2 regions of the Kitasatospora sp. NPDC092948 genome follow, and region 1 is predicted to be linked to the other one. Evidence: riboswitches for the same ligand, from Rfam matches in the RefSeq annotation. Region 1 holds a riboswitch; the other holds the start of a gene.

Region 1 (15,588 bases):
AGAACGCCAGGTGGTTGTCCTCGTCGTTGGAGATCATCCGCACCGCCCGGCCCAGCTCCGGGTGGTCGCCGAAGATCCGCTTCAACATCAGCATCTGCTCCGACGCCCGCTGCTCGGTCACCCGGCTGTGCGCCAGGTACGTGATCACGTCCTGCTCGGTCAGCGGCTCGTCCCGGCGCAGCCGGGAGTGCGCCAGGCCGATGCCCTGGCGCTCCAGGATCATCGTGTAGTCGGTCTCGTCCGGGACGTCGGTCGGGTGCAGGCCGCGCTTGTGCATCAGCGCCTTGAAGATCCGCCCGTGCTTGTCCTCGTCCGCGCCGTGCCGGGCCACCTTCGGCGCCAGCTCCCGGTCGGGCACCAGCCGGGCGATCCGGCCGTTCTCCCAGCCGCCCTGGTCCTCCCCCTTGGCCGCGATCGAGCAGAACAGCCGGAACGCCCGGTCGTCGTCGTGGATCTCCTGGAACAGACTGCGGGCCGACAGCATGGCGGACCTACCCCTCGGACGGGAGCCGGAACATTCCGGTCCAGCTCAAGGCACCCCCGCCCACCCGGGCAACAGCTCACGCCCCGCACTGCGCCGGACGGAGGAAAGCCGTGCCGACTCGGACTACCCGACCAGCCGGCGCCGCCAGTCCAGCTCCACCACGTCGATCGCCCGTGCCGGGTCGCCGTCCCAGCGGACCGTCAGACCGTGCTCCTCCAGCGCCGCGACCACCTCCCGGCCGACCGCGGTCGTGGTCTGCTCGGAGTCGTCGAATCCGCCGTAGTACAGCGACAGGCTATGGCCGAGGACGGCGTGCTCGGTGCCCTGGGAGTGGAAGTAGACGAAGCCGCGGGCCTCCGGGTTCTCCGCCCCGATCTCCCCGTTGCCGCAGCTGCGGCAGCAGGTGAAGTTCTCCCGGGCGGTGATCCCGGTCGTCTCCAGCGCGGCGAACGCCCTGGCGACCCGCTCCGGATCGGTCTCCCCGACCCACGTCCGCTGCTCGGCGACCCGCTCCAGCCACATCCGGTCGACCAGCTGCTTCGCCTGAGCCCCCGTCACCGGCCTGGTGTCCCCGTCGACCAGGTACTCCTCGGCGGCCTCGGCCGCCCGCGCGAGGGTCGTGTAACCCCCCGCCAGCAGTCGCCGCACCTCGTCGACCAGGCTCTCCTCGTCCTCCTCGGACAGCTCCAGCGGCGCGGGCTCCGGCTCCGGCCCGAAGTCGATCCGCCCCCACTCCGCCCCGGCGTCCCAGCCGGCGTCCTCCCGGGCCCAGCCGAGCAGCAGCTCCGCGACCCGCTCCAGCTCGTGCACCTGCGTCCCGTAGTGGCGCGTCGGGCTGCCGTCCCGGTGCTCCACCGTCCAGGCGCCGTTCTCCGGGCAGGCCTGCGCGTACGTGTCCGGCAGGTCCGGCACCCGCTGAAGCACCAGGAACGAGCCCTGCCACGCCCCCATGTCCTGCACCAGGTCGAGGAGTTCGTCCTCCGACACCCGCACTCCGACCCTGCCGGACTTGTCCCGCACCGCGATTTCGAGCATGTGCCCACTCTGCCACCCGCCACCGTCGGTTCCCGCGCCCCGCCGGGGGCGCGGGGCCAAGGGCGGGCAACCGCCCGCAAAACGGCAAGGTCCGCCCCGGGAGGGAACCCCCTCCCGGGACGGACCTCGGAACCTGCGACTACTCGGCGTTCTCCGGGAAGTGGCACGCCACCTGGTGCCCGGCCCGCACGGCGTCGAGCGGCGGCTCCTGGCTCGCACAGATGTCCTGCGCCTTCCAGCAGCGGGTGCGGAAGCGGCAGCCGGACGGCGGGTTGAGCGGCGAGGGCACGTCACCGGTGAGCAGGATCCGCTCGCGGCGCTCCTTGCGCCGCGGGTCGGGGACCGGCACCGCGGACATCAGGGCGTTGGTGTAGGGGTGCATCGGCCGGGCGTACAGCGAGTCCCGGTCGGCGATCTCCACCACCTTGCCGAGGTACATCACGGCGACCCGGTCGGAGACGTGCCGGACCACCGAGAGGTCGTGCGCGATGATCAGGTAGGTCAGGCCGAGCTCCTTCTGGAGGTCGTCCAGCAGGTTGACCACCTGGGCCTGGATGGAGACGTCCAGCGCCGAGACCGGCTCGTCCGCGACGATCATCTTCGGGCGGAGGGCCAGCGCGCGGGCAATGCCGATGCGCTGGCGCTGGCCGCCGGAGAACTCGTGCGGGTAGCGGTTGTAGTGCTCGGGGCTGAGTCCGCAGAGCTCCAGCAGGTCCTGCACGGCCTTCTTGACGCCGCTCTCGGTCTGCACGTTCTGCAGCCGGAACGGCGCACCGACGATGGTGCCGATGGTGTGCCGGGGGTTCAGCGAGGAGTACGGGTCCTGGAAGATCATCTGGATGTCGCGCCGGTACGGCCGCATCGCCGAGACGCCCAGGTGGGTGATGTCGGCGCCCTCGAACTCGATCTTCCCGCTGGTGGGTTCGTCGAGCCGGGTGACCAGACGTCCCATCGTGGACTTGCCGCAGCCGGACTCGCCGACCACGCCGAGCGTCTCGCCGGCCATGACCTCGAAGTCGATGCCGTCGACCGCGCGGACCGCGGCGACCTGACGCTTCAGCAGGCCCTTGGTGACCGGGAAGTGCCGGGTCAGCCCGGTGACCCGCAGCAGGGGTTCACGGTCCTTGCCGGGTGCCTGGGCGGGCACCTTCGCGGCCTGCGGGGCCGCCGTCTGGCTGTCCGTCATCGGTTGTCTCCAAGTGGGTGGTACGTGCTCACAGCCGGGGCGCGATCTCTTCGGTGAAGATCCGGTGGCGTTCGGCGATCGGCAGGTGGCAGGCGGCGTGGTGCCGGGGCGCGGCCTCGGCGAGCACGGGCACCTCGCTGGTGGAGCGGCCGCCGGTGAGCTCGGCGTACGGGCAGCGCGGGTGGAACGCGCAGCCGGACGGCACGTTGATCAGGCTCGGCGGGGTGCCCTTGACCGGGATCAGCCGGTCCTGGAGCTCCCGGTCGAGTCGGGGCATCGAGCCGAGCAGGCCCCAGGTGTAGGGGTGCTCGGGGGATTCGAAAATGGTGGTGGCGGGGCCGCGCTCGACGGGCTTGCCGCCGTACATGACCAGGATGTCGTCGGCGATCTCGGCGACCACGCCCAGGTCGTGCGTGATGATGATGACCGCGGAGCCGAACTCCTTCTGCAGGTCCCGGATCAGGTCGAGGATCTGCGCCTGGACGGTGACGTCCAGGGCGGTGGTCGGCTCGTCGGCGATCAGCAGCGACGGGTCGTTGACCAGCGCCATGGCGATCATCGCGCGCTGACGCATACCGCCGGAGAACTCGTGCGGGTAGCTGTCGACGCGTTTGTCGGGCTGCGGGATGCCGACCCGGTCGAGCATCTCGATGGCCCGGGTGCGGGCCTCCTTCTTGGAGGCGCCCGGGTGGTGGGCCCGGTAGCCCTCGATGATCTGGGCGCCGACCGTGAAGTACGGGTGCATCGCGGTCAGCGGGTCCTGGAAGATCATCGCCATCTTCTGGCCGCGGAGCTTGCGCACCCGGTCGGGGCCGGCCGCGATCAGGTCCTCGCCGTCCAGCCAGATCTCGCCGGAGATCTGCGGGGCACCGCGCTTGGTGCCGGTGCGGTGCAGACCCATGATCGACAGCGAGGTGACGGACTTTCCGGAACCGGACTCGCCGACGATGCCCAGGGTCTTCCCGCGCTCCAGGTCGAAGCTCAGGCCGTTGACGGACTTGACCAGTCCGTCGTCGGTCGGGAAGTGCACCTTCAGGTCGCGGACCGAGAGGAAGCTCTTGTCTGCCAGGTTGGGCTTGTCGGTGTTGCTCATGCCAGCCTCACCCGGGGATCGACAACGGCGTACAGCAGGTCAACCAGGAGATTGGCCATGACGATGAAGAACGCGGCGAACAGGGTCGCGCCCATGATGATCGGCAGGTCACTGGACTGGATCGAGGTGACTGCCTCGTAGCCCAGACCACGCAGGTTGAAGGTGGTCTCGGTGAGCACGGCGCCGCCGAGCAGACCGCCGAGGTCCATGCCGAAGATGGTCAGGATCGGGGTCAGCGTGGAGCGCATGGCGTGCTTGCCGATGACCACGGGTTCCTTGAGGCCCTTGGCGCGCGCGGTGCGGATGTAGTCCTCGCCGAGCACGTCCAGCAGGGTGGCGCGACTGAGTCGGGCGTAGGTCGCCGCGAACAGGAACGCCAGGGTGATCCAGGGCAGGACCAGCCCCTGGAACCAGGCCACCGGATCGTCCGCGAAGTCCGTGTAGTTGTTCGGGAACCAGCCGAGCTGATGGACGAACACGGCGAGCGAGACCAGACCGGTGAAGTACATCGGCAGCGAGACGCCGGCCAGCGCGACGGACATGCTGATGCGGTCCAGCGCGGTGCCGCGGCGCAGCGCGGAGACGACACCGGTGGCGGTGCCGAACACCAGCCACAGCACGGAGGCGCCGATGGCCAGCGAGATGTCGACGCCGACGCGGTTGAGCAGGAGCGGGAAGACCTCCTGCTCCGTCTTGAACGAGTAGCCCAGGCAGGGGGCCTTGCAGTGGGTCATGTCGACGCCGGCGTTGTAGTCGCGGCCGACGAAGATACCCTTCAGGAAGAGCCAGAACTGTTCGATGATCGACTTGTCGAGGCCCATCTTGTGGCGGATACCCTCGACAGCCACCTTGTCCGCGATCTTGCCCACGTAGAGCATCGCGGGATCGGTTCCGGTGAGCTTGGGCACCATGAAGAAGATGCCGAAGGTCACCGCGGCGACCACCAGCAGCATGAAGACGACGTTGATCAGTCGCCTGATGAGATACACGAGCACTGCGGTCGGCCCTGCCACGGGCCGGCCGGGGCTCCCCGGTGGGGGAGCGTCCCGGCCGGCCCTGGCAGGGCCTTCACCTGCCCTTCGGACTAGCGGTGCGAACTAAAGGGGAAGGTCAGGTCACTTGCCGTCGGAGACGCCGAGGGCCTGGAAGTCGACCTCGCCGAACGCGTCGGTGATGTAGACGTTGGTCAGGCGCGGGTTGCGCCAGTTCAGGGCCTTGTCGGCGACGATGGGCAGGTAGTAGGCGCCGTCGGTGACCTTGTGGTTGATCTTCTTGTACAGGTCGGCGGCCTTGTTCGGGTCGGTCTCGGCAGCAGCCTGGTCGAACCAGCCGTTGATCTCCGGGTCGTTGATCTCGGAGTAGTTGGTGTTGCCGTTGCTGACGATGAAGCGGCCGTCGACGATCGGCTGCAGGTAGCCGGAGCCGGTCGGGTAGTCGGCGCCCCAGCCCATGACGATCAGGCCGTAGCCCTTGGCCCGGACCACGTCGGGCGCGCCGATCACCGAGGAGATCAGCTTGCCGTCGTACTGGTCGACGGTGACGTCGATGCCGACGGCCTTCAGCGCGGTCTGCAGCGCCACCGCGGAGTTGACCTCCTTCGGCTTGTTGCCACGCACCGCGATGGTGGTCTTGAAGCCGTCCGGCTTGCCGCAGGCCGCGAGCTCTTCCTTCGCCTTGGCGATGTCCGGCTTGCCCTTGGTCAGGTTGAACGGGTCGTAGTCGTCCGAGCCGAGGATGTTCGGGGGCAGCATCGAGCCGTAGATCGAGCCGGCCACCGAGCCGCCGCGGGCGGTCTGCAGGGCGGTGGTGTCGGCCGCGTACAGCACCGCGTTGCGGCAGTGCTGGTTGTCGAACGGGGCGACCGCGGGGACGACGCTGACGTAACGGATGAAGCCGTTGTACGGGTCGTCGGTGTTGGCCTTCAGGGCCTGGTCCTGCAGGACCTTGACCTGGGCGGCCTGCGACAGACCGGTCTGCGACCAGTCGAGGTCCGCGGTGTTCGCCAGCAGGCGCGCGTCCATGTCGTCGGAGTTGGTGGTGACGGTCAGCTTGACCGCGTCCGGCAGCGCCTTGCGGAACGGGTCGGAGGCCGGGTCCCAGTTCTCGTTGCGGACCAGCTCGTACTCCTTGCCCGGCTGGACCGACTTGAACTTGTAGGGGCCGGAGGAGACCGGCTGGTCACCGTACTTGGAGCCGGTGTCCAGCTTCTGCGGGACCGGCGAGGCGGAGCCCATGGCCAGCAGGTACGGGAAGTCCGAGTTCGGCTTGGCGAGCTTGAAGACGATGGTGGTGTCGTCCGGGGTCTCGACCGTCTTCAGACCGAGCTTGTTCGGGTCCGAGTCGGTGTAGGGGCCCTTGTAGTTCTGGCCCTGGTCCAGCTCGTTGAGCAGGTAGGTCGGGCCACCGGAGACGACGTCCTGCGCGAAGATGCGCTCGATGCCGTACTTGATGTCCTTCGAGGTGATGACCGAGCCGTCCTCGAACTTCAGACCCGGCTTCAGCTTGAAGGTGTAGGTCTTGCCGTCCGCGGCGACCTCCGGCTGGGCGGCGGCCAGGTCCGGAACCAGCTTCAGGCCGTCCTTGCCCGGCTTGCCGTCGAAGGCCAGCAGGGTGCGGGCGTAGAAGCGCTCGAAGTTCCACACCGAGGCGTAGTACGCGCGACCGGGGTCGAGCGAGTCCACGTCGGTGCTGGTCCACAGGTTGAGGGTGCCGCCCTTCTTGTCGGACGGGTTCACCACCTTGTCGGCGGCGGCGTTGAAGCCGGCCGCGCCACCCTTGGCGGCGTTGTCGCCACCCGAGCCGCCGCTCTTGCTGCCGCCACAGGCGGAGACGGTGAGGGCGAGGGTGGCCGCGAGGGCGGCGACCGCGAGCGTCCTGTTTCGCTTCATGGGTTGGGGAACCTCCAGAGTTGCGGGCTCAGTTGCCCTTGGGGTCGAGCGCGTCGCGCAGGCCGTCGCCGAACAGGTTGAAGGCAAGCACGGTGATGAAGATTGCGAGGCCGGGGATCACCATGTACGTGGGGTCCGCCTGGTAGATCTTGACCGCGTCGGAGAGCATCTGGCCCCAGGACGGGGTGGGCGGGCGGACACCGGCCCCGAGGAAGCTGAGCGCCGCCTCGTTGAGGATGTTGGTGGGGATGATCAGGGTCGCGTAGACCAGGATCGGCGCCACCAGGTTCGGCAGCAGTTCGCGGAACAGGATGTGCGCGCGGCCGGCGCCGAGGCTGCGGGCGGCGTCGACGAATTCACGGTTGCGCAGCGACAGGGCCTGGCCTCTGACGATGCGTCCGATGTACGGCCAGCCGAAGAAGCCGATCACCACCGCCAGGATCATCACGCGCAGCCACTTGTCCGGGATGCCGAACGCCGAGGTGGGCATCACCGACACCAGCGCGATGCTGAACAGCAGCTGCGGAAAGGCCAGCAGGATGTCCATGACGCGGCTGATGATCGCGTCCACCCAGCCGCCGAAGTAGCCGGCCATGATGCCCATGACCACGCCGATGCCGACCGAGAGCACGGCCGCGAGCAGCGCCACCAGCAGCGAGATTTGCGCGCCGTAGAGGATCCGGGAGAACACGTCGCGGCCGAACGTCGGGTCGACGCCCAGCAGGAAGTCGCTGCTGATACCGCCGAACGGGCCCTTGGGCAGGCCGAGATCGGGGTTGATCTGATCCGGGTGCGGGTCATAGGGCGAGTGCCCGAACAGCGAGGACAGCACCGGCGCGAAGATCGCGGCGAGGATCAGCAGGATCACCACGGCACCGCCGGCCAGCGCGATCTTGTCGCGCTTCAGGCGGTCCCAGGCGATGCGGCCCGGCGAGCGGCCCTCGATCTTCTTGGTCGGCTCGGTGGTTGACGCGCCGTCAGGCTGCGCACCGGCGGGCGGACCCGAGGTCTCGGTGGGTGTGGTCATGAGTCAGTTCGTTCCCCTCGCCGACGGTGGCCGGCCCACGGAGTCGCGTTTGGTGCGGAAGTTGCAGAGCGGATGCGGTGGTGCCGGGTGCCGATGCGGCGGTGCAGAAGTGCGTTTGGCAAGCAGGGCGGTGCGGGTGGTGCCGTTCGACGCCGGGAAGGATCGCCCCGGCGCGCATGGTGCCGCCGCACGGAGATGCGCGTCGTGCGGGTTCATGCTGTGGCGGCGGCACGTTCACCCTCGTGAGGATCGTCTCGCGCTCCGCATAGGGCAGCACTCTCTGTCATGGGAAGTACCCGACGGAAGACCCCCATGGCGAAGGATGCCTAACTGTGATCTGCTCGCATGCACTTTCGTTGCGCTGGCATATCGCTCTTCACACAGGCGTCACACACGCGTCAAGGGGCGCGCTGACGACACCCCGCCAGTGGCGGGGAAACGCCAGGTGGCGCCGGTGACGACGCGCGGAGACCCCGGGAAGACGGAAAACCCCCGCCGACCTTGGAAAAGGTGCAAGCGGGGGATTTCCGACGATCCGTCAGGATATGGTCAGCGTCCGGGATATCCGGGCCACTGGGGCTGCGGCCAGCCCGGCGCAGGCCCCGTCGGCGGTTGCGCTGCGTAACCAAAACCGGTGGCGTACGCGCCCGGTGCGCCCTGCCGGTCCACGAACGGGCGGGAGTTGGCCCGCAGCCACATCACCACCGGGTCGAACTCGTCGGCCATCAGCACGGTGGAGACGGCCGGCCCCTCGGGGGCGTGCGCGGCGGCCCGCTGCACCAGCGCCCGGGCGGCCTCCACGGCCGGCGGCGAGGTGTCGTACAGGTCCAGACCGATCGTCAGATACGGCTCGCCCAGCACCGGTTGCACCCAGGCCCGCCACAGCGCGCGCAACGGCCGCACCTCGACCGCCTGCTGCTCCAGCACGGCGAAGAGCTGCGGCGCCTGCACGGCCGGATCGGAGATGCGCAGCGGCCCGGCCGGCACCCGGTCCAGGCCGACGGAGATCCGTCTCAGGTCGGCCCACGGCACGCCGACGCCGCCGCCCGGGCGGTGCGGGTCCAGCCACAGGCCCCAGCGGGAGCGGTACAGCGAGCCGGCGATCTCCGGCCCGGACACCAGCTCGTGACCGCGCGCCCACCCACTGGCCGCCAGCTGGCCCGGGGACGTCACGCAGGGCGCGTAGCCGTGCCCGCCGACGTCCATGTTCCCGTACTGGGCGTCCGGGCTGCCCGGGCTGCCGTGCCACAGCAGCATCCAGACCTGCCCGTTCGCGAGGGCGCGCAGCAGCCCCTCGTACGCCTCCCAGCGCTCCGGTGCGACCGCTGCGAGGGCGCGCTCGATCGCGCCCGGGTCACCGGCTGCTCCCGTCACGTCGCCGCCCTCTTTCTCGTCCACGTCCACCGCGCCGCGGTGTGCCGGGGCAACCCTATGGGGCCCGCCCGACAGCCGTCATTCCGCCGTTCCGGATGCCGCCCGGTCCGGGGCGGAGCCCCGGGTCACGGCCGCACGTAGAACGGCTGTACCCGCCCCAGCAGCCAGTCCACCACCGGGTCGGCGACCAGATCGAGCAGCACCAGGTGGACGCCCCAGCTCGGCGGCGCGGTTCCGAGTGCCCGGCCGAGCGCCAGGTTGACGTCGCCGGGGTCGGCGGGGGCCGTCGGGTCCAGCTGGACGCCGATGTACAGCAGGGTCGACTCGCCCTCCACCCGGGCCAGCGCCCGACGGGCCGTCAGCACTCCCGGCACCGCGGCGAGTTCGCCGGTCGCGGCGGCCAGGAAGGCATACGGCTCCTGGTGCGGCTCGGGCTCCTTGAGCGCCACCCGGGCCCCCTCGGTCACGCCCTGCGCCTCCCACTGGTCGCCGCGCGGCCCGCGCCGCAGCTCCCCGACGCCCTCCGGCGGCACCGGGATGCCCACCGGCGCCTCCGGGTTGACGGCGATGCCGATGCCCAGCGGCAGGCCCCGGGCGAACTCCCACATCGGGGCGATCGCGAACGGGATGCCCGGGACGTGCTGCAGGTACAGCTCCTGCGAGCTGTACACCGGGACGTAGGGCGCGCCCGCGAGTTCGAGCGTCGGCAGGTCGAGCGAACCGGACTGCGGATCGGCGCCGGACGGCAGCGGGATCCACACCTGACTGCGCGCCAGCACCTCGATCACCCGGGGCGTCGCCCCCGGATCGCCCAGGGCCGCCATCAGGACCTGCTCCAGCTCGTTGGCCGGCCAGCTCCCGCCTTCCGGAACCTGACCCAGCGGGAACTCCATCTCGCCCCTCCACACTCACGGTTGCGATCAGGTTAGCGGCGCGCCCGGTCGCCCTGCGGCGGCTGTGATCCATCCCCACTCCCACCAGGGGGTCGCGGCATGCCATGATGGGCCCGCCCTAACTTCATACCGGCCGCTCGAACCCGCGCGGGAGAGCCGGAACGACCGTCACCCGGTCGCGACCGGCGCCGAAGGAGCAAGTCCTCCCCGGAATCTCTCAGGCCCCCCTACCGCCCGGGCGAGGCAGATCTGGAAAGAGGACACGGCCGCGCCGTGCGCCCACCCACGGTGCAAACCGCCATCCTGTCCGGGATGCGGTGAAGCTCTCAGGTTCGACGACAGACGGGGAGATTCGCCCCAGCCTGCCCGTTTCCAGATCCCGGGAGTCCTGTCGTGTCCCTCCGCCTGACCGCGCTCGACGCGCTGCACCGCTCGCTCGGCGCCACCATGACCGACTTCGCGGGCTGGGACATGCCGCTGCGCTACGGCAGCGAGCGCGAGGAGCACCTCGCGGTCCGCACCAAGGCCGGCCTGTTCGACCTCTCGCACATGGGCGAGATCACCGTCTCCGGCCCGCAGGCCGGCGAACTGCTCGACCACGCGCTGGTCGGCTTCATCTCCGCCCTCGGCGTGCTGCGCGCCCGCTACACCATGATCTGCCGCGAGGACGGCGGCATCCTGGACGACCTGATCGTCTACCGCACCGCGGAGAACGAGTACCTGGTCGTCGCCAACGCCTCCAACGCCCAGGTCGTCCTGGACGCCCTGACCGAGCGCGCGGCCGGCTTCGACGCCACCGTCCGCGACGACCGCGACGCCTACGCGCTGCTCGCCGTCCAGGGCCCGGAGGCGGGCGGCATCCTGGCCAGGCTCACCGACGCCGACCTGCCCGCCCTCAAGTACTACGCGCTGCTGCCCGCCACCGTGGCGGACCGTCAGGTCTGGCTGGCCCGCACCGGCTACACCGGCGAGGACGGCTTCGAGATCTTCTGCGCCCCCGCCGACGCCGAGCACCTGTGGACGGCGCTGAGCGGGGCCGGCGCCGCCGAGGGCCTCGTCCCGTGCGGCCTGTCCTGCCGCGACACGCTGCGCCTGGAGGCGGGCATGCCGCTGTACGGGCACGAGCTGTCCACCGAGCTGACCCCGTTCGACGCCGGCCTGGGCCGGGTGGTGCGCTTCGACAAGACCACCAACGGCGGCGAGTTCGTCGGCCGCAAGGCACTGGAGGAGGCCGCCGCGGCGGCCGAGGCCAACCCTCCGCGCAAGCTGGTCGGCCTGGTCTCCGAGGGCCGCCGCGTCCCGCGCGCCGAGTACTCCGTGGTGGACGCCGAGGGCGCCGTGATCGGCCGGATCACCTCCGGCTCGCCGTCCCCGACCCTGGGCAAGCCGATCGCCATCGCCTACGTGGACGCCACGCACGCGGAGCCGGGCTCCACCGTCGCGGTGGACGTCCGCGGCAAGGCCGAGCCGGTCCAGGTCGTCGCGCTGCCGTTCTACAAGCGCGCCCGCTGACCCTCGATCGGCCCTTCACCTGCTGTCCGAGCAGCTCTTTCCGGTTCGTCCGCCCAGCGGACGGCCGTGCCCTCCCCTCTTGCGATCCTGGAGAATGACGTCATGAGCAACCCCACGCACCTGCAGTACACCAAGGAGCACGAGTGGCTGACCGCCGCCGTGGACGGGGTGTCGACGGTCGGCATCACCGCGCACGCGGCCGACGCCCTCGGCGACATCGTCTACGTCCAGCTCCCCGAGGTCGGTGACACCGTCACCGCGGGTGAGACCTGTGGCGAGCTCGAGTCCACCAAGTCGGTCAGCGACCTCTTCTCCCCCGCCACCGGCGAGGTCACCGAGGTCAACCAGGAGGTCATCGACGACCCGGCCCTGGTCAACTCGGAGCCCTTCGAGGGCGGTTGGCTGTTCAAGGTCCGGGCCACGGCGACCGACGAGCTGCTCGACGCCGACGGCTACACCGCCTTCACCGGCGCCTGACCGGGAGACCCCCTCATGACGGTTCTCAACCAGTCCCTCCACGCGCTCGACCCGGAGATCGCCGCCGCGGTCGACGCCGAGCTGCACCGCCAGCAGACCACCCTGGAAATGATCGCCTCCGAGAACTTCGCCCCGGTGGCGGTCATGGAGGCCCAGGGTTCGGTTCTCACCAACAAGTACGCCGAGGGCTACCCCGGTCGCCGCTACTACGGCGGCTGCGAGCACGTCGACGTGGTCGAGCAGATCGCGATCGACCGGGTCAAGGAGCTGTTCGGCGCCGAGCACGCCAACGTGCAGCCGCACTCCGGCGCGCAGGCGAACGCCGCGGCGATGTTCGCGCTGATCCAGCCGGGCGACACCATCCTGGGCCTGAACCTGGCCCACGGCGGTCACCTGACCCACGGCATGAAGATCAACTTCTCCGGCAAGCTCTACAACGTGGCCGCCTACCACGTGGACGAGAAGACCGGCCAGGTCGACATGGCCGAGGTCGAGCGCCTCGCCAAGGAGCACCAGCCCAAGCTGATCATCGCCGGCTGGTCCGCCTACCCGCGCCAGCTGGACTTCGCCGAGTTCCGCCGCATCGCGGACGAGGTCGGCGCCCTGCTGATGGTCGACATGGCGCACTTCGCCGGCCTGGTCGCCGCCGGGCTGCACCCCTCCCCGGTGCCGTACGCGGACGTGGTCACCACCACCACGCACAAGACCCTGGGCGGCCCGCGCGGCGGCGTCATCCTGTCCAAGGCCGAGTTCGCCAAGAAGATCAACTCGGCGGTCTTCCCCGGCCAGCAGGGCGGCCCGCTGGAGCACGTGATCGCCGGCAAGGCGGTGGCCTTCAAGGTCGCGGCCTCCGACGAGTTCAAGGACCGCCAGCGCCGCACCCTGGAGGGCGCGAAGATCCTCGCCGAGCGCCTGCTCCAGGACGACGTGACCGCCTCCGGCGTCTCCGTGCTGTCCGGCGGCACCGACGTCCACCTGGTGCTGGTCGACCTGCGCAACAGCGAGCTCAACGGCCAGGACGCCGAGGACCGCCTGCACGAGGTCGGCATCACCGTCAACCGCAACGCCGTCCCGAACGACCCTCGCCCGCCGATGGTCACCTCGGGTCTGCGCATCGGCACCCCGGCGCTGGCCACCCGCGGCTTCGACGCCGAGGACTTCACCGAGGTCGCCGACATCATCGCGGAGACCCTGAAGCCCGGCTTCGACGCCGAGTCGCTGAAGGCCCGGGTGACGGCGCTGGCCGCCAAGCACCCGCTGTACCCCGAGCTGTAACCCCTCCCCGCGTCCGCCGACATCCGGCGGCCGCCCGGAACCCCCGGGGCACCGCGCACACTGGAAGACGTGCGCGCGGTGCCCCGTTCCATGCGCAGCCCCCGTCCCACCGGACGGACCACTCCACGAGACCAGACAAGGACGTCACCCCGTGGCCATCAGCGTCTTCGACCTCTTCTCCGTCGGCATCGGGCCGTCCTCCTCGCACACCGTCGGCCCGATGCGCGCCGCCCGGATGTTCGCCCGTCGGCTCGCCACCGAAGGAATCCTCGACCAGGTCGCCTCGCTCCGCGCCGAGCTGTACGGCTCGCTCGGCGCCACCGGCCACGGGCACGGCACCCCCAAGGCCGTCCTGCTCGGCCTGGAGAACAACTCCCCGCGCACCGTCGACGTCGACCAGGCCGACCTGGACGTCGAGCGGATCCGCGCCGCCAAGCGGATCAACCTGCTGGGCCGCCACGAGATCGCCTTCGACCCCGACACCGAACTGGTCCTGCACCGCCGCAAGGCCCTGCCCTACCACGCCAACGGCATGGCCCTGTGGGCGTACGACGCCGCCGGCGCCGTCCTCCTCGAAAAGACCTACTACTCGGTCGGCGGCGGTTTCGTGGTCGACGAGGACGCGATCGGCGAGGCCCGGGTCAAGCCCGACGACACCGTGCTGCGCCACCCCTTCCGCACCGGCGAGGAGCTGCTCCGCCTCACCCGGGAGACCGGCCTGTCCATCTCCGGCCTGATGCTGGAGAACGAGAAGGCCTGGCGCACCGAGGCCGAGATCCGGGCCGGGCTGCTGGAGATCTGGGACGTCATGAAGGAGTGCGTCGCCGCCGGCATGGCCCGCGAGGGCATCCTGCCGGGCGGGCTCAAGGTCCGCCGCCGCGCCGCCTCCGCCGCCCGCGCCCTGCGGGCCGAGGGCGTCGGCCCCGGCAACGCGATGGAGTGGGTCACCCTCTACGCGATGGCCGTCAACGAGGAGAACGCCTCCGGCCGCCGCGTGGTCACCGCCCCCACCAACGGCGCGGCCGGCATCATCCCTGCCGTCCTGCACTATTACCTGAACTTCATCCCGGGCGCGGACGAGGACGGCATCGTCCGCTTCCTGCTCGCGGCCGGCGCGATCGGCATGCTCTTCAAGGAGAACGCCTCCATCTCCGGCGCCGAGGTCGGCTGCCAGGGCGAGGTCGGCTCCGCCTGCTCGATGGCCGCCGGCGGCCTCGCCGAGGTCCTCGGCGGCAGCCCCGAGCAGGTCGAGAACGCCGCCGAGATCGGCATCGAGCACAACCTCGGCCTCACCTGCGACCCGGTCGGCGGCCTGGTCCAGATCCCCTGCATCGAACGCAACGGCATGGCCTCCGTCAAGGCCATCACCGCCGCCCGCATGGCCCTGCGCGGCGACGGCCGCCACCACGTCTCCCTCGACAAGGCCATCAAGACCATGAAGGAGACCGGCGCCGACATGAAGATCAAGTACAAGGAGACCTCCCGCGGCGGCCTCGCCGTCAACGTCATCGAGTGCTGACGGCTACGCCGGGCCCGCGCCACCGGACATAGCCAGAAGGTCCCGACCTGAGGGACCATCAGACCCTGGTGGCGTAAGTCCGGACTGTGAGACAATCTCGCTGACGCCTGGAATCCAAAGGTGAAGCGCGACTCAAACCTTGGTTTCGACTTGTTTCAGGCGCAGAAACGTGCGATAGTTATGTGCGCTGGGAGGTACCACCCGGCCACTTCCATCCGGCGACACGCACCCCCTTGGTTGCCGGATGACGCGCAGGGGCCCCGGACCGCGAACAACCGCGGACAGGGGCCCCGCATCGTTTCTTCAGAGGGTTGCAGAGGGTTTCAGAGGGTGGCGGCGGACCGATCCCTGGTCCGGACTTCGAACCAGACGCCCTTGCCGCGTGGCAGCAGGTCCGCCCCCCAGCGGTCGGAGAGTTCGTCGACGACGCGCAGGCCGTGCCCGTTCTGGTAGCGGCCGGTCTCGGGGGCGAGGATCAGGCAGGGCATCGCCCGCGAGGAGTCCCGGACTTCGATCCGCAGCCAGCCGGGGCGTCGGACCAGCTTGAGGCCGATCATCCGCCCGCCGGCGTGGCGCACGGCGTTCGCGACCAGTTCGCCGGTGAGCAGCTCCCCCACCTCCAGCAGGTGGGGGAGGTTCCAGGACTCCAAGACCGAGAGCACCAGTCGCCGCGCGACCCCGGCCGACTCCGGGCGGGAGGGCAGTCGCACCTCCTCGCCGGCCTCCGGATCGCCGAGCACGCCGAGAAAGGCCCGCTCCATTTCGTCCGCGGTCATCCGTTCCAGTTCGGCGAGCACCACCGCGGCGCCGACTCCTGACGAGCCG
Region 2 (15,588 bases), on a different contig from region 1:
TGGTGTCGTTCCTGTCGAACGTGGTGGTGGCGGCGCTGATCGTGTTCCTGGGCGACCAGCTGGGCGTGGGTTCGCAGCTGTCCACCGGCGTGGTGGTGGTGCTGGGCATCCGGATCTTCTCGAACGCGGCGGCGATTCGCCGGCACGTGTTCCGGGCTTAGGGGATCGGCTGTGAGCGAGGAGAAGAAGCCGCAGGACGGCCCGGAGCAGCCGGGCGGGGCGCCGGAGAGCGAGGAGCCCCGGACGGCGCCGGCGGAGCCCGAGGCGGCGCCGGCCAAGCCCGAGCCGGAGGTGGAGCCGGAGGCCGGGCGGGAGTCGGCGGTCGAGCCGGAGGTCGAGCCTGCGGTCGAGGCGGTGGCGGAGAAGCCGGTGGGGGCGCGTCAGACCGCGCCGGAGCCGGTGGAGTTGCCGTCGGACGGGCGGACCCGGTTGAAGGCGGCGCTGTGGCCGCCGCGGGTGTCGCGCGGTCAACTGGTGGTGGCGCTGCTGCTGTTCGCGCTGGGGCTGGCGCTGGCGATCCAGGTGCGGTCGACGAACGACCACAGCCAGCTGCGCGGGGCGCGCCAGGAGGACCTGGTGCGGATCCTGGACGAACTGGACGGCCGGCAGCAGCGTCTCCAGTTCGAGAAGACGCAACTGGAGCAGAACCTGGCGCAGTTGGAGAACTCCTCCAACCAGGCCAAGGAGGCGCAGGAGCAGACCCGGAAGAAGGCGGCCGAACTCGGGGTGCTGGCGGGGACGGAGAAAGCGGCCGGTCCGGGCATCGTGCTGACGATTGATGATCCCCAAGGGCAGGTGAAGGCGGATATGCTGCTGGACACCCTGCAGGAACTCCGAGCGGCGGGGGCGGAGGCGATTCAGATCAACGACGTGCGCGTGGTGGCCGGGACGTCCTTCACCGACAACGCCTCGGGCGGTGGTGTGCGGATCGACGGGCAGAGCGTGTCGCAGCCGTTCCGTTTCACCGTGGTGGGCAATCCGCAGGATCTGACTCCGGCGCTGAACATTCCCGGTGGTGTGGTGCGCAGCTTGGAGAAGCAGCAGGCTCGGGCGACCATCGTCCAGCAGCAGAAGGTGCTGGTGGACGCGTTGGCAACCCCGCGGCCGTTGCAGTACGGCAAGCCGGCGGCGAAGTGACGGGGCGCGCTCCGTACGGTTCGTCAACTGCGGGTCGCCCCCGGTGGTGGGTGCCCGTGGGGCGTCGGCGACACTGGGTCCTGTCGATCGTCAGTTTCCGGCCGGATGCCGGGCTTACCGCCACATTGAGCCCTGAACCCTGCCCCGCGGGCGGTTCTGTCACACGCAAGGGGATTCGCCCGTGAGTTTTTTCTCGAAGCTTTTCGGCCGTAACAAGCAGGCAGCGGCGGAGGCGCCGACCGCCCGGTACCGGCAGGACGACGCCGGGGTTCCGGCGGCGCGTCCGGCGCCGGACGGGCAGCGTCCGCTGTACCGGGAGGACGTGACCCAGGGGGCCGGCATGCCGACCGGGCAGTTCGACGCGGGTTACGGCGCGTCGGTTGATTCCTCGGGCAACCCGCGCATAGGTTTCCCGTCAGGACCCTCAACCTCCGGTGGAGGGTTTGCCCCGGACACCTACGCCGGTCACCCCCAGTCGGGTGTGCCGCGCCAGGAGGCTGTGAACATGGCTGGCACCAGCCCGTGCCCGCGGTGCGGGAACCAGAACCCGGCGCAGGCCCGGTTCTGCTCGAACTGCGGTACTCAGCTGCGTGGCGGCGGTTTCCCGGAGGGCGCGGCCGAGACCACGTCCACCATTTCGATCTCCGGTATCGAGTCGTACGACCCGACCGCGACGTCGACGGGCGCCACGCCGACGCTGTCGGCCGAGGTGATGGCGGCGATCGACGCGCTGCCGCCGGGTTCGGCGCTGCTGATCGTGCAGCGCGGCCCGAACTCGGGCAGCCGGTTCCTGCTGGACTCGGACGTGACCACGGCAGGTCGGCACCCGCAGGGGGACATCTTCCTGGACGACGTGACGGTGTCGCGTCGGCACGTGGAGTTCCGCCGGCAGCCCGACGGCGGCTTCTCGGTCGCGGACGTGGGCAGCCTGAACGGCACCTACGTCAACCGGGAGCGGATCGACGAGGTGCTGCTCAGCAACGGCGACGAGGTGCAGATCGGTAAGTACCGGCTGGTGTTCTTCGCCAGTCACCACCGGGGGTACTGACCACTTCTCCGTTTGGAGCCCGAGTGACCCCACAGACTCCGACCCCGTCCCTCGGGTCCTCGCCCGTGCCGGCTTCGCGCCGCGCGGGCGAGGCGCGCCGACGGGGTGACGAACTGCTGTCCATCGGCGCGGTGCTGGCCTTCCTGCGGGACGACTTCCCGGAGGTGACGATCTCGAAGATCCGCTTCCTGGAGGCGGAGGGCCTGGTCGAGCCGCAGCGCACCCCGTCCGGCTACCGGAAGTTCTCGGCGGCGGACGTGGAGCGGTTGGCGTACGTGCTGCGGATGCAGCGCGACCACTATTTGCCGCTGCGGGTGATCCGCGAGCACCTGGACGCGATCGAGCGCGGCGAGCAGCCGCCGGCGCTGCCGGGGGCGGAGGCGCGCCCGGGGCCGCTGGAGGAGGCGGACCGGGAACTGGCCGGGTCGTCGTCCGCGGGCGGGGTGCGCCTCGGCCGGGCGGAGCTGATCGCGGCGGCGGAGGCGCAGGAGCGCGAACTCGCCGAATGGGAGTCGTACGGGCTGGTGCAGCCCGGGCCGGACGGCGGGTACGACGGCGAGGCGCTGCAGATCGCGCGCCTGGTCGCGGAGCTGGGCCGGTTCGGCCTGGAGCCGCGGCACCTGCGGGCGGTGAAGGCGGCCGCGGATCGCGAGGTTTCGCTGGTGGAGCAGGTGGTGGCGCCGCTGCGCCGGCACCGCAACCCGCAGACCCGGGCGCACGCGGAGGCGACGGCGCGGGAGCTGGCGACGCTGTCGGTGCGGTTGCACGCGGCGATGGTTCAGGCGGGGTTGCGGGCCCGGTCCTGAGCGGGCGGCGGGTCGGCGGCGTCCGGATCGCGGTGGCCGCTGCCTGCTGCGCTTTCCTATCGGGGGCGCGCGCCATAGGGTTGCTGGTGTGAATGAGCTCGACGTCGTGGGTGTCCGGGTGGAGATGCCCTCCAACCAGCCGATCGTGCTGCTGCGGGAGGTCGGCGGTGACCGCTACCTGCCGATCTGGATCGGGCCGGGGGAGGCCACCGCGATCGCTTTTGCCCAGCAGGGCATGACTCCGGTGCGGCCGTTGACGCACGACCTGTTCAAGGACGTGCTGGAGGCGCTCGGCCAGCAGCTGACCGAGGTGCGGATCAACGATCTGCGGGACGGTGTGTTCTACGCCGACCTGGTGTTCTCCGGGGGTGCCGAGGTCAGTGCGCGTCCCTCCGACGCGATAGCGCTGGCGCTGCGCACCGGTACGCCGATCTTCGGGAGCGAGGAGGTGCTGGCGGAGGCCGGCATCTCGATCCCGGACGAGCAGGAGGACGAGGTCGAGAAGTTCCGGGAGTTCCTGGACCAGGTCTCGCCGGAGGACTTCGGCGGCGGCCCGCAGTAGTTCGGTCGTTCCCGCTGCGTCCACCACCGGTGACCGGTGGTGGACGTCCTGCTAGCGGGGTGGGCCGTGGGCCGCAACTCGGCTGTGGTAGAAATCCATTCCGCTACCCGCACATGGGGCACGAATAACCACTCGATGGGGTGAAGTTTGTGCGAGGCCCCGGCGTGGCGATCGTTGACGGTGCTTGGGCGACTGCCTACCGTCAGGTGATGGCCCGCCGGACGGGCCGCCCGCAGTCCGGGCCCGCCCGGGTCCGTGCGGGGCCACGGGGGCCTTGAGGCGGAATGGACGGAGGTTGGCGATGAGCGGCACCGGCGACGAGACGCGTTCCGGAGCCCTGTGCGCGGTGCACGTGCCGCGCGCCGGCCGCGGTCCGATCGGGCGCCCCTGGCGGCCCGAGCCGGACGCTGACGAGCTGCCCCGACTCGGCCGGTTCCCGGCCGTCCAGCCCGGGCAGCCGGCGATCGAACGGCTCACCCCCACCTCCGCACTGGTCGGCTACCGCGGCCCCACGGCCTGCGCGGCGGCCGGCATCACCTACCGGCAGCTCGACTACTGGGCGCGCACCGGACTGCTGGAGCCCTCGGTGCGCTCCGGGCACTCGTCCGGGCACCCGGCAGGCGCGCAGCGGCTGTACAGCTTCCGGGACATCCTGCTGCTGAAGATCGTCAAGCGGCTGCTGGACGCCGGTGTGTCGCTGCAGAACATCCGGGTGGCCGTCACCCACCTGCAGTCCGCCGACCAGGCCGGCCTGACCGGGCTGACGCTGATGTGCGACGGCGCGACCGTGTACGAGTGCACCTCACCCCAGCAGGTCGTCGACCTGCTCAACGGCGGCCAGGGCGTGTTCGGCATCGCGGTCGGCGCGGTCTGGCAGGAGCTGGAGGCCACCCTGGGCCGGCTGCACGGCGAGCGCACCGACACCGGCGAGACGCTGCTCGGCCACGATCCGGCGGACGAACTGGCGCAGCGCCGCAACCGCGCGGTCTGACGGCCGGTCGGCCGGCGGGAACCGGCCGGGCGGGCGGATCGTCAAGTCCCCTGTGTGGACGATCATGCAGGGGCTCGGGCGGCGCTGGCGGTGGCTGCTGACGCGGCGGCCGCCCGGCTGGGGCGGCAGACGCGGGCAGCGGCGATGGTTCCAGGCGCTGGTGGTGTGTTCGGCGCTGATGCTGACCCCCGACGCCTGGCTGTTCATGACGCAGGCCCACAAGGTCGGCACCGTGCAGAGCGTGTCGGCCGCGCCGGTGGCGGTGGTGTTCGGCGCCGGCCTGATGGACGGCAAGCCCTCCCCGTACCTGGCGCACCGGCTGGACGCCGCGCTGGAGCTGTACCGGGCGGACAAGGTGCAGGCGATCCTGGTGACCGGCGACAACGGCACCCGCGAGTACGACGAGACCGACGCGATGCGCGCGTACCTGGTCGAACGCGGTGTGCCCGAGGTGCGGGTGGTCGGCGACTATGCGGGTTTCGACACCTGGGACTCCTGCACCCGTGCGCACCGCATATTCGGCGTCGACAAGGCCGTGCTGATCAGTCAGACCTTCCACGTGCGGCGCGCGTTGGCGCTGTGCCGGGCCGCCGGGATCGACGCGTCCGGCGTCGGCGTGGAGGAGTGGCACGACACCACCTGGCACTACGGCGAGGTGCGGGAGATCGCCGGGGCGGCGAAGGCGTTCGTGAACGTGGTGGTGCGGCCCGATCCGACGTTCCTGGGGCGGCACGAGGACGGGGTGGCGCGGGCGCTCGCCGACGCGGCACGAGGGTAGAACGCCCGTCCGGGCAGGGATTGTCGGTGGGGCGCGGGATGATCGGGCGGTGCGGTCCGTGCCGAGCATCATCCACCTCGACATGGACGCCTTCTTCGCGGCGGTGGAGCAGGCGTCCAAGCCCAGCCTGCGCGGAAAGCCCGTCATCGTCGGCGGCCTGGGCGGGCGCGGTGTGGTCTCCACCGCGTCGTACGAGGCGCGGAAGTTCGGGGTGCACTCGGCGATGCCGATGGCGCAGGCGCGGCGGCTGTGCCCCAACGCGGCGTTCCTGACCGGCCGGTTCGAGGCGTACCGGGCCAACAGCGAGATCGTCATGAGCCTGCTGCGGGAACGCTCCCCGCTGGTCGAGCCGCTCAGCCTGGACGAGGCGTTCGTCGACCTGGAGGCCGGGCCGTACGGGCCGGCGCTGGCCGACGCGACGCCCGCGGAAGGCGCGCAGTTGGTGCTGGCGCTCGCCGAGGACCTGCGGGCCGACATCGTGGAGCGCACCGGGCTGACCGCGTCGGTCGGCGCCGCCGCGTCCAAGCTGATGGCGAAGATCGCCTCCGAGCAGGCCAAACCGGACGGGCTGGTGCTGATCGAACCCGGCTCCGAACGGTCCGTGCTCGCGCCGATGCCGGTGCGGGCGCTGCCCGGCATCGGGCCGGCCACCGAGCAGGCGCTGCGCCGGGCCGGGTTGACGAGCGTGGCGGACCTGGCGGAGGCCGGGTTCGAGGAACTGGTCGGACTGCTCGGCAAGGCGCACGGCGCGGGCGTGTTCCAGATGGCGCTGGGATGGGACGAGCGGCCGGTGGTGCCGGACCGGGACGCCAAGTCGGTCTCGGTCGAGGACACCTTCGAGGTCGACCTCGCCGATCGGGAGCGCATCCTGCGGGAGGTCGACCACCTGGCGGCGCGGTGCGTGCGGCGGCTGCGGGCGGCCGGGCGCTCCGGGCGGACGGTGGTACTGAAGGTCCGGCGGTTCGACTTCTCGACGCTGACCCGGTCGGAGACGCTGCGCGGGCCGACGGACGATCCCGAAGTCATCGCCGCGACGGCGCGGCGGCTGGCCGGGCAGGTGGACACCACGGGTGGGGTGCGGCTGCTGGGGGTGGGGGTGGCGCAGCTCGCGGACTACACGCAGGAGGATCTGTTCGCGCAGTTGGAGAGGGAGGAGAGAGGGGCCGCCGAGGAAGCGGGGGCAGGGACGGGGACGGGGACGGGAGCGGATTCGGGGTCGGAGTCGGAGTCGGGCGAGGTTGGGGCGGAGAAGGCTTCCGTCGAGCCCGCGGTCCGGCGGTGGTGGCCGGGGCAGGACGTGACGCACCGTGAGTTCGGGCCGGGGTGGGTGCAGGGGAGTGGCGTCGGCCGGGTGACGGTGCGGTTCGAGACGCCGTACTCGGAGCGGCCGGGGCGGGTGCGGACGTTCGCGGTGGACGACGAGGAGTTGTCGGCTTCGGGAGCGCTTCCGTTGAGGCGTCCGGGGCCGCACGGGGCGTGAGGTGGGTGGGGCGGGCGCGACCTTGCGGGGGAGTGGGCGGTTGGGCGCGCAGTTCCTCGCGCCCCTGGGGTTGCACCCGCATGTGCCTTCGGCGGTGCGGGGTTTCGTCAGCGCGGGCGTGAGGTGGGTGGGGCCAGGGGTGGTGGCGCGATCTTGCGGGGGGTGGGTGGCTGGGCGCGCAGTTCCTCGCGCCCCTGGTGGTGCGTCCCCTGGAGGTGTCTCCGCTGGCGGCGCGTCCCCCTAGCGGCGCGTCCTCTGGCGGTGCGCCCGTTGGGGGTGCGTCCTCTGGTGGTGCGTCCTCTGGTGGTGCGTGGCCCGGTTTTGGGGTTGGCGGGTACGACGGACACCCCCCGCCGATGCCCGTGGCGGGGGGTGTCCGTGGTGACTCGCGTGTGTCCAGTACGCGAGGGGGACGCCGTCAGGCGTCGGTCTTGGCGAGGGCCGGGGCGGGCTGCTCGATGGGGGTGGCGGCGGGGGTGGTGCGGCGGATGGCGAAGGGGACGATGGCGGCGACCAGGCACATCGCGCCGGCGACCCAGAACGCGTGCTGGTAGGCGTTCAGGGTGGGCAGGTGGACCGGGATGGGGAGCTTGAGGGTGTCGCCGGTGAGGATCGCGGCCATCACGGCGGTGCCGATGGCGCCGCCGACGGTGCGCAGGACGGCGTTCATGCCGTTGGCGATGCCGGACTGTTCGGCGGGGACGGCGCCGTTGATGTAGGCGGGCATGGCGGCGTAGGCCAGGCCGACGCCGAGGCCGAAGACGGCGGAGGAGAGGTAGATGTCGAACTCGGCGCTGTGGCGCAGCGCCAGGTAGGCCATGGCGACGGCGCCGAGGAGGCCGCCGAGGACCAGCGGGAGGCGGGGGCCGCGGCGGGCGATGAGCAGGGCGCCGACGGGGGCGGCGACCATGGAGCCGATCGCGGAGGGCAGCAGCATGATGCCGGCGTGCAGGACGGTGGCGGTGAAGCCGTAGTGGGTGAGCTTCTCCGGGGTCTGCGCGAAGTTGCTGATCACCATGAACGAGCCGTACATGCCGAAGCCGATGAGCAGGCCGGAGATGTTGGTGAAGGCGACGGCCGGGCGGGCCATCATCTTCAGGTCGACCAGCGGGTGGGCGACCTTGGCCTCGACCAGCAGCCACAGCAGGGCGACGACGGCGGCGACGGCGAACAGGCCGAGGGTGCGGGTGGATCCCCAGCCCCACTCGTTGCCGCGGCTGACGGCGATCAGCAGGGCGGACAGCCAGCCGGCCAGGGTGAGGGCGCCGAGCGGGTCGGCGCCGCCGCTCTTGTCGACGACCGGGTCGCTGGGCACGCGCAGGATCACCAGGGCGACGGCGGCCAGGCCGAAGATCAGGCCCATCCAGAAGATCGACTTGTAGTCCCAGTGCTCCAGCAGCAGGCCGGTGGCGACCAGGCCGAGGCCGGAGCCGACGCCCATCGAGGCGGAGATGGCGGCGACGCCGGCGGTGACCTTCTGCTTCGGCAGTTCGTCACGGACGATGGCGATCGCCAGCGGCAGCACGCCGCCGCCCGCGCCCTGGAGCACCCGGGCGACGACCAGCAGGCCGAAGGAGTGGGTGCAGACCGCGAGGCCGGAGCCGAGCACCAGGCCTGCCAGCGAGATCAGCAGCACGGGCTTGCGGCCGCGCAGGTCGCCGAAGCGGCCCAGCAGCGGGGTGAGGACCGCCGCGGAGAGCAGGTTGGCGGTCATCAGCCAGGTGATGTCGGAGCCCGACACCTTCAGCTCGGTGGCCAGACTCGGAAGGATCGGGACGACCGCGGTCTGGACCACGCTGTAGGCCAGCATGGCGAGAATCAGCGCGGGCAGGACCCTGGCGCTGGTGGGCTTGGCGGCCGTGGCGGTGGGCTGTGGTGCCTCACTCACGGGAATCCTCCGGGTTGCTTCAGGCAGGCGATAGTGCAGGAACTGAAGCAACGATGTCGGGAGATGCTTCACTCTGTCAAATATCTAATGGTGAAACTTTGGCAAAGTCGAAGGCCCCGGCCCGCCGAGGCGGACCGGGGCCGGAAGTTGGCGAACCGTCAGACCGCGGAGGCCGCCGGGGACTGCGGCTGCGCGTTCCACGGCTGCCGCTGCGAGGCCTTGTCGGCCGCACCGCCGGCCGCGCCCTGCACCTCCACCCGCTCGCGGCGCAGCTCCTCGCGGATCACCTCCTCCTCGGTGAACCGCTCCACCACCAGCCGCACCCGCTCGACCGGCGCCAGGTACTTGCGCACCACCGCGCGCTCCTCGCGCAGCGTGACCTCCTCGACCGCCTCGGCGATCTCCTGGTCGCTCAGCGCTGCCCGCTCCGCATCGGACACCGGGATCCGCTCCACCCGCACCCGCTCGCGCACCAGCGGCACCCGGCGTTCGACCGCCTCGGTGGTGACGTACTTGCGCAGCCGGGTGGTGCCGACGGTGTGCCACTCGGTGGTGACGTCCAGGCGTTCCTCGCGGCAGGTGATCTCCACCGGCGCGGCCGGCTTCTGCCGGTCGGTCCGGGCGGCCGGCGGCTCGGCGGGGCGGGTCGGGCGTTCGGGCGCGGCCTTCGGCGGGACGAAGCCGGCGGGCGCGGGGGCCGGGCCCTGGACCGGGCCGGGCTCCGGGGAGGAGGCGAGGTCGCCGAAGTCGCGGTCGGCGACCTTCTCCGAGTACTCCTTCGGGGCCGGCTTCCCGGCGGGCGCGGAGGTGAACCGGACGGGCGCCTCGGCGCCCGAGGTGCTCAGCCCGTAGTAGCGGTACAGCTCCAGCTCCTGCTCCGGGGACAGGTGCTGGCCGACGCCGAAGTCCGGCGACTCCTTGATTAGCGACCTGTCGTACGGGACGTGCAGCTCGTCGCCGGTGAACTCGCTGGTGGTCAGCGGGACGAAGGCGTCCCGGCCGAAGATCCCGGTCCGGACGGCCGCCCACTCCGGCTCGCCGGTGGCGTCGTCCAGGTAGACCTCGTCGACCGTGCCGATCTTGTCGCCGTTCCGGTCGACCGCCTTGTGTCCGATCAGGTCGCGCGGATCGATATCGGTCTGCACCCTGTCCTCCCGCTGCTGCTCCTGGGGGACCCGTCGGGGGAGCGGTCGGAGGAGCGCACCGGGCCGCTATTCCACACCAAAAGGCACGTAACGGACGGTGTCGCCCCGAACGCCTCCGTCCGGGGCCGATCGCGGGGCCGTACCGGTGATCGTCCAGGTCCGCGCTGGTACCCTGGGCGGCGACCGCCGAGCCCGCTCGGGAGAGTCCCGGCCCCCTGATCAAGAGGGTTGCGGGACGCCGAAGGAGCAACCCCTCCCCGGAATCTCTCAGGCATCCGTACCGAGTGGGATCAGGTCACTCTGGAAAGCAGGGCAGGACCGTCGGCACCGAAGCCACCGGACCCTGACCTCGCCGACGGTGCAAGCCGACCGGGGCACCACCCGGGCGCGTGAAGCTCTCAGGTACCGATGACAGAGGGGGAGGCTGACGGGTTCGTGCGCCCCGACGCTCCCACAGCGGTCGGCCGGCGTGCGTACCACCGCCGGTCCGCGACCAGGAGGCCCGACCCCCATGAACGCCCAGCCGACGCTCACCGACCTTGAGCAGGCCAGCCCCTTCGAGCACCGCCACATCGGCCCCGACAGCGACGCCCAGCAGAAGATGCTGGCCCAGGTCGGCTACGGCTCGCTGGACGAACTGTCCGACGCCGCCGTGCCGGACGCCATCCGCAGCCTCACCGCGCTCGGCCTGCCCGCCGGCCGCAGCGAGGCCCAGGTGCTCGCCGAACTGCGCGAGCTCGCCGGCCGCAACCAGGTCCTCACCTCGATGATCGGCCTCGGCTACTACGGCACCTTCACGCCGCCCGTCATCCTCCGCAACGTCCTCGAGAACCCCGCCTGGTACACCGCGTACACCCCGTACCAGCCGGAGATCTCCCAGGGCCGCCTGGAGGCCCTGCTCAACTTCCAGACCGTGGTCTCCGACCTGACCGGCCTGGCCACCTCCGGCTCCTCGCTGCTCGACGAGGGCACCGCCGCCGCCGAGGCGATGGCCCTGACCCGGCGCGTCACCAAGGTCAAGGGCGGGGTCTTCCTGGTCGACGCCGACACCCTGCCGCAGACCCTCGCCGTGATCGAGACCCGCGCCGAGCCGACCGGCGTCGAGGTCGTCACCGCGGACCTGTCGAACGGCATCCCCGCCGAGATCGCCGAGCGCGGCGTGTTCGGCATGCTGATCCAGTACCCCGGCGCGTCCGGCGCGGTGCGCGACATCAAGCCCGTCATCGACCAGGCGCACGGGCTCGGCGCGATCGTCGCCGTCGCCGCCGACCTGCTCGCCCTCACCCTGCTGCGCTCGCCCGGCGAGCTCGGCGCCGACATCGCCTGCGGCACCTCGCAGCGCTTCGGCGTCCCGATGGGCTTCGGCGGCCCGCACGCCGGCTACCTGGCCGTCCGCGCCGAGTACGCCCGCAACCTGCCCGGCCGCCTGGTCGGCGTCTCCGTCGACGCCGACGGCAACCGCGCCTACCGGCTCGCCCTGCAGACCCGCGAGCAGCACATCCGCCGCGAGAAGGCCACCTCCAACATCTGCACCGCGCAGGTGCTGCTCGCCGTGATGGCCTCCATGTACGCCGTCTACCACGGCCCCGACGGCCTGGCCGACATCGCCCGCCGCACCCACCGCTACGCCGCGGCGCTCGCCGCCGGCCTGCGCGCGGGCGGCGTCGAGCTCGCCCACGACGCGTTCTTCGACACCGTGACCGCCGTCGTCCCCGGCAAGGCCGACGAGGTCGTCGCCGCGGCGCTGGCCGGCGGCGTGAACGTGCACCGGGTGGACGCGGACCGCGTCTCGGTGTCGTGCGACGAGACCACGACCCGCGAGCACCTGGCCGCCGTGTTCGCCGCGTTCGGCGTGAGCGCGGAGATCGCCGAGGACGCCGACGCGCTGCCCACCGCGCTGCTGCGCGAGGACGAGTACCTCACCCACCCGGTCTTCCACAGCCACCGCTCCGAGACCGCCATGCTGCGCTACCTGCGCCGCCTGTCGGACCGTGACTACGCGCTCGACCGCGGCATGATCCCGCTGGGCTCCTGCACCATGAAGCTCAACGCGACCACCGAGATGGAGCCGATCACCTGGCCCGAGTTCGGCCAGCTGCACCCGTTCGCGCCGGTCGACCAGGCCTCCGGGTTCCTGACGCTCATCCGGGAGCTGGAGCAGCAGCTGGTCGAGGTCACCGGGTACGACGCCGTGTCGATCCAGCCGAACGCCGGTTCGCAGGGCGAGCTGGCCGGTCTGCTGGCCGTCCGGGCGTACCACCGGGCGAACGGCGACACCCAGCGCGACGTCTGCCTCATCCCGTCCTCGGCGCACGGCACCAACGCGGCCTCGGCGGCGATGGCCGGCATGCGGGTCGTCGTCGTGAAGACGCTGACCGACGGCGACGTGGACGTCGAGGACCTGAAGGCCAAGATCGAGCAGCACCGCGAGCAGCTCGCCGTGCTGATGGTCACCTACCCGTCCACCCACGGCGTGTTCGAGACCCAGATCACCGATATCTGCGCGCTCGTCCACGAGGCCGGCGGCCAGGTGTACGTCGACGGCGCCAACCTGAACGCGCTGGTCGGCCTGGCCAAGCCCGGCAAGTTCGGCGCGGACGTCTCGCACCTGAACCTGCACAAGACCTTCTGCATCCCGCACGGCGGCGGCGGCCCCGGCGTCGGCCCGGTCGCGGTGCGCTCGCACCTCGCCCCCTACCTGCCCAACCACCCGCTCCAGGCCGAGGCCGGCCCCGCGACCGGCGTCGGCCCGATCTCGGCCGCGCCGTGGGGCTCGGCGGCGATCCTGCCGATCTCCTGGTCGTACGTGCGCCTGATGGGCGGCGAGGGCCTCAAGCGCGCCACCCAGGTGGCCGTGCTGAACGCCAACTACATCGCCAAGCGGCTCGCCCCGCACTACCCCGTGCTGTACACCGGCCCCGGCGGGCTGGTCGCGCACGAGTGCATCATCGACCTGCGCCCGCTCAGCAAGGAGACGGGCGTCAGCGTCGACGACATCGCCAAGCGCCTGATCGACTACGGCTTCCACGCGCCGACCATGTCGTTCCCGGTGGCCGGCACGCTGATGATCGAGCCGACCGAGTCCGAGGACCTGCACGAGATCGACCGGTTCTGCGAGGCGATGATCGCCATTCGCGGCGAGATCGAGAAGGTCGGCGCGGGCGAGTGGGCGGCGGAGGACAACCCGCTGCGCAACGCCCCGCACACCGCGTCGATGCTGGCCGGCGAGTGGGCGCACCCCTACACCCGCGAAGAGGCCGTCTTCCCGGCGGGCGTCAACCCGGCGGACAAGTACTGGCCGGCGGTGCGGCGCATCGACGGCGCGTACGGCGACCGCAACCTGGTCTGCTCCTGCCCGCCGCTCGACGAGTACGACGCCTGATCGGTGACCGCGCAGCGCTGAAGCCGCCCGCCGGAGGAGTTCCCTCGGCGGGCGGCTTCGGCATTGGGGCCCTCCGCTGCGCGCCCCTGGCGGGGCGGGGGGGATGGTGCCTGCGGCAGGGGCGCGAGTCACATGGCGAGAGCCGTCCGCCGAGGGGGTTGGCTTCGGTGGGCGGCTTTGGCGTTGGGGTCTTCCGCTGCGCGCAGTTCCCCGCGCCCCTGGCGGGGCGGGGAGGGGAGAGCGAGTGGGGGAGGACGCCTGCGGCGGGCGTGGCGGAGGCGGGGGCGGAGGGCGGGAGCGTATTGCGAGAGCCGTCCGGCGAGGGGGTTGGCTTCGGTGGGCGGCTTTGGCGTTGGGGTCTTCCGCTGCGCGCAGTTCCCCGCGCCCCTGGCGGGGCGGGGAGGGGAGAGGGGGAAGGGCGCCTGCGGCGGGCCTGGCCGGAGGCGGGGAGGTGGGGGAGGGATGCCTGCGGCGGGCGTGGCGGAGGCGGGGGAGTGTCGTGCGGGGGAGGGGAGGGCGGGGTCCTGCGGGGCAGGGGAGGGGGAAGCGAAGGTGGCAGGGGGTGGGGATGGCGAAGGCGCCTCCGGCGGGGGTTTGCGGGAGGCGCCTTGGGTGGGGCGGGGTGGGTCAGGAGTAGACCGGGCCGGTGAACTTTTCGCCGGGGCCGGAGCCGGGGGCGTCCGGGACGAGGGAGGCCTCGCGGAAGGCGAGCTGGAGGGAGCGGAGGCCGTCGCGGAGGGGGGCGGCGTGGAAGTTGGAGATCTCGGGGGCTCCGGCGGTGACCAGGCCGGCGAGGGCGGTGATCAGCTTGCGGGCCTCGTCGAGGTCCTTGTCGGCCTCGCCGCCTTCGGCCAGGCCGCACTTGACGGCGGCGGCGCTCATCAGGTGGACGGCGACGGTGGTGATCACCTCGACGGCGGGGACCTCGGCGATGTCGCGGGTCAGGTCGTCGAAACCGAGGGCCTGGTCGGACTCGGACGAGTGGTCGGGCTGGCTGGTCAAGGTGTCACTCCGGGGTGCTGGTGCGAAAGCGCAGTACAAAGGGAGCGTACAAGGCGGGCGGAGGCGGGCCGGAATACCGGTCGGTCCCGGAACGCTGGTATGCTTCGAGACTGACCGGCCAGGAATCCTCTACGGATGCCCGGCCAGCAAGTGGAGGCTCCACCTCAGGAGGCCCGAGAGGGCAACCGCGACAGTCTCCCACCCGAGCGGCCGAAGGGCCGACGGGTCCGGTCCGTGGCGAGCGCCGCAAGGATTGCCCGCTGCCAGTGGTGCCCGTCAGGGCATCCCGGAACGTGTGGAGCCCCGCCTGTACCGTGCGGGGCTTTTTTCGTGCGTTCGGTGCTTCTGCCAGACGGCAGAGTGGCAGCGGAGCATGAATGAAGCCCCGCCCAGTGGTCGAAACCACTACGTGCGACCGCCGTCCGACGGCCGCATCGAAGAAGGTGCAACCGAGGAGGCCCCATCAGCACCGAGCCCCGCATCAACGACCGGATTCGCGTCCCCGAGGTGCGACTCGTCGGTCCCAGCGGCGAGCAGGTCGGCATCGTCCCGCTCGCGAAGGCGCTGGAGCTTGCCCAGGAGTACGACCTGGACCTGGTCGAGGTCGCCGCCACGGCGCGCCCGCCGGTGTGCAAGCTCATGGACTACGGCAAGTTCAAGTACGAGTCGGCCATGAAGGCCCGTGAGGCGCGCAAGAACCAGGCGCACACGGTCATCAAGGAGATGAAGCTCCGGCCGAAGATCGACCCGCACGACTATGACACCAAGAAGGGTCACGTCGTCCGGTTCCTCAAGCAGGGCGACAAGGTCAAGATCACGATCATGTTCCGCGGTCGTGAGCAGTCCCGCCCCGAGCTGGGCTTCCGACTGCTGCAGCGGCTCGCGGAGGACGTCCAGGAGCTCGGCTTCGTGGAGTCCGCGGCCAAGCAGGACGGCCGAAACATGATCATGGTTCTCGGCCCGCACAAGAAGAAGACCGAGGCGATGGCCGAGGCCCGCGCCGCCGCCGACGCCCGCAAGGCGGAGCGGCTCGGTCGCGGCCCGGCCACGGAGCAGGCGGACGAGGCCGACGAGGTGGCGCAGGTCGAGGAGACCGAGGCCACCGAGGTCGAGCCCGTTGCCGAGCCCGCCGAGGTCGAGCAGCCCGCCGAGACCGCCCAGGACGCCTGAGCCTTCGGGTTCAGATTCCGGGTGGGATCGGCACCGGTTCCGGGGCATCCGTCCCGGAGGCGTGATCCATCCAGTTCCGGCCCGCACCCAGGGGTGCGGGCCGCGAACGGACCGACGAGGAGATACGGCGACATGCCGAAGCAGAAGACGCACAGCGGCGCCAGCAAGCGCTTCAAGATCACTGGCTCCGGGAAGGTGC

The links. Region 1 has a riboswitch for glycine ahead of gcvT (glycine cleavage system aminomethyltransferase GcvT). Riboswitches for the same ligand answer to the same signal wherever they lie in the genome.
Region 2: another riboswitch for glycine. It lies ahead of gcvP (aminomethyl-transferring glycine dehydrogenase); the one in region 1 lies ahead of gcvT (glycine cleavage system aminomethyltransferase GcvT).

What each region holds. Positions count from the first base shown of each region.
Region 1 is NZ_JBIVPU010000003.1:752,617-768,204, reverse strand. Features, by position in the region: gene ACIQF6_RS12935 (ferritin-like domain-containing protein) at 1-484, opposite strand, end outside; gene ACIQF6_RS12930 (DUF6891 domain-containing protein) at 608-1,519, opposite strand; gene ACIQF6_RS12925 (ABC transporter ATP-binding protein) at 1,659-2,705, opposite strand; gene ACIQF6_RS12920 (ABC transporter ATP-binding protein) at 2,734-3,798, opposite strand; gene ACIQF6_RS12915 (ABC transporter permease) at 3,795-4,793, opposite strand; gene ACIQF6_RS12910 (ABC transporter substrate-binding protein) at 4,914-6,686, opposite strand; gene ACIQF6_RS12905 (ABC transporter permease) at 6,715-7,713, opposite strand; gene ACIQF6_RS12900 (enhanced serine sensitivity protein SseB C-terminal domain-containing protein) at 8,263-9,087, opposite strand; gene ACIQF6_RS12895 (enhanced serine sensitivity protein SseB) at 9,213-9,980, opposite strand; glycine riboswitch at 10,119-10,223, shown strand; gene gcvT (glycine cleavage system aminomethyltransferase GcvT) at 10,374-11,492, shown strand; gene gcvH (glycine cleavage system protein GcvH) at 11,595-11,969, shown strand; gene glyA (serine hydroxymethyltransferase) at 11,985-13,244, shown strand; gene ACIQF6_RS12875 (L-serine ammonia-lyase) at 13,396-14,763, shown strand; gene ACIQF6_RS12870 (ATP-binding protein) at 15,087-15,563, opposite strand.
Region 2 is NZ_JBIVPU010000013.1:175,738-191,325, reverse strand. Features, by position in the region: gene ACIQF6_RS29815 (small basic family protein) at 1-161, shown strand, start outside; gene ACIQF6_RS29810 (DUF881 domain-containing protein) at 172-1,137, shown strand; gene ACIQF6_RS29805 (FHA domain-containing protein) at 1,319-2,185, shown strand; gene ACIQF6_RS29800 (MerR family transcriptional regulator) at 2,251-2,991, shown strand; gene ACIQF6_RS29795 (bifunctional nuclease family protein) at 3,080-3,553, shown strand; gene ACIQF6_RS29790 (MerR family transcriptional regulator) at 3,855-4,544, shown strand; gene ACIQF6_RS29785 (vancomycin high temperature exclusion protein) at 4,609-5,322, shown strand; gene ACIQF6_RS29780 (DNA polymerase IV) at 5,372-6,802, shown strand; gene ACIQF6_RS29775 (MFS transporter) at 7,221-8,690, opposite strand; partial or broken gene ACIQF6_RS29770 (YsnF/AvaK domain-containing protein) at 8,849-9,262, opposite strand; partial or broken gene ACIQF6_RS29765 (PRC-barrel domain-containing protein) at 9,410-9,835, opposite strand; glycine riboswitch at 10,023-10,128, shown strand; gene gcvP (aminomethyl-transferring glycine dehydrogenase) at 10,347-13,217, shown strand; gene ACIQF6_RS29755 (DUF1844 domain-containing protein) at 13,845-14,219, opposite strand; gene infC (translation initiation factor IF-3) at 14,682-15,389, shown strand; gene rpmI (50S ribosomal protein L35) at 15,522-15,588, shown strand, end outside.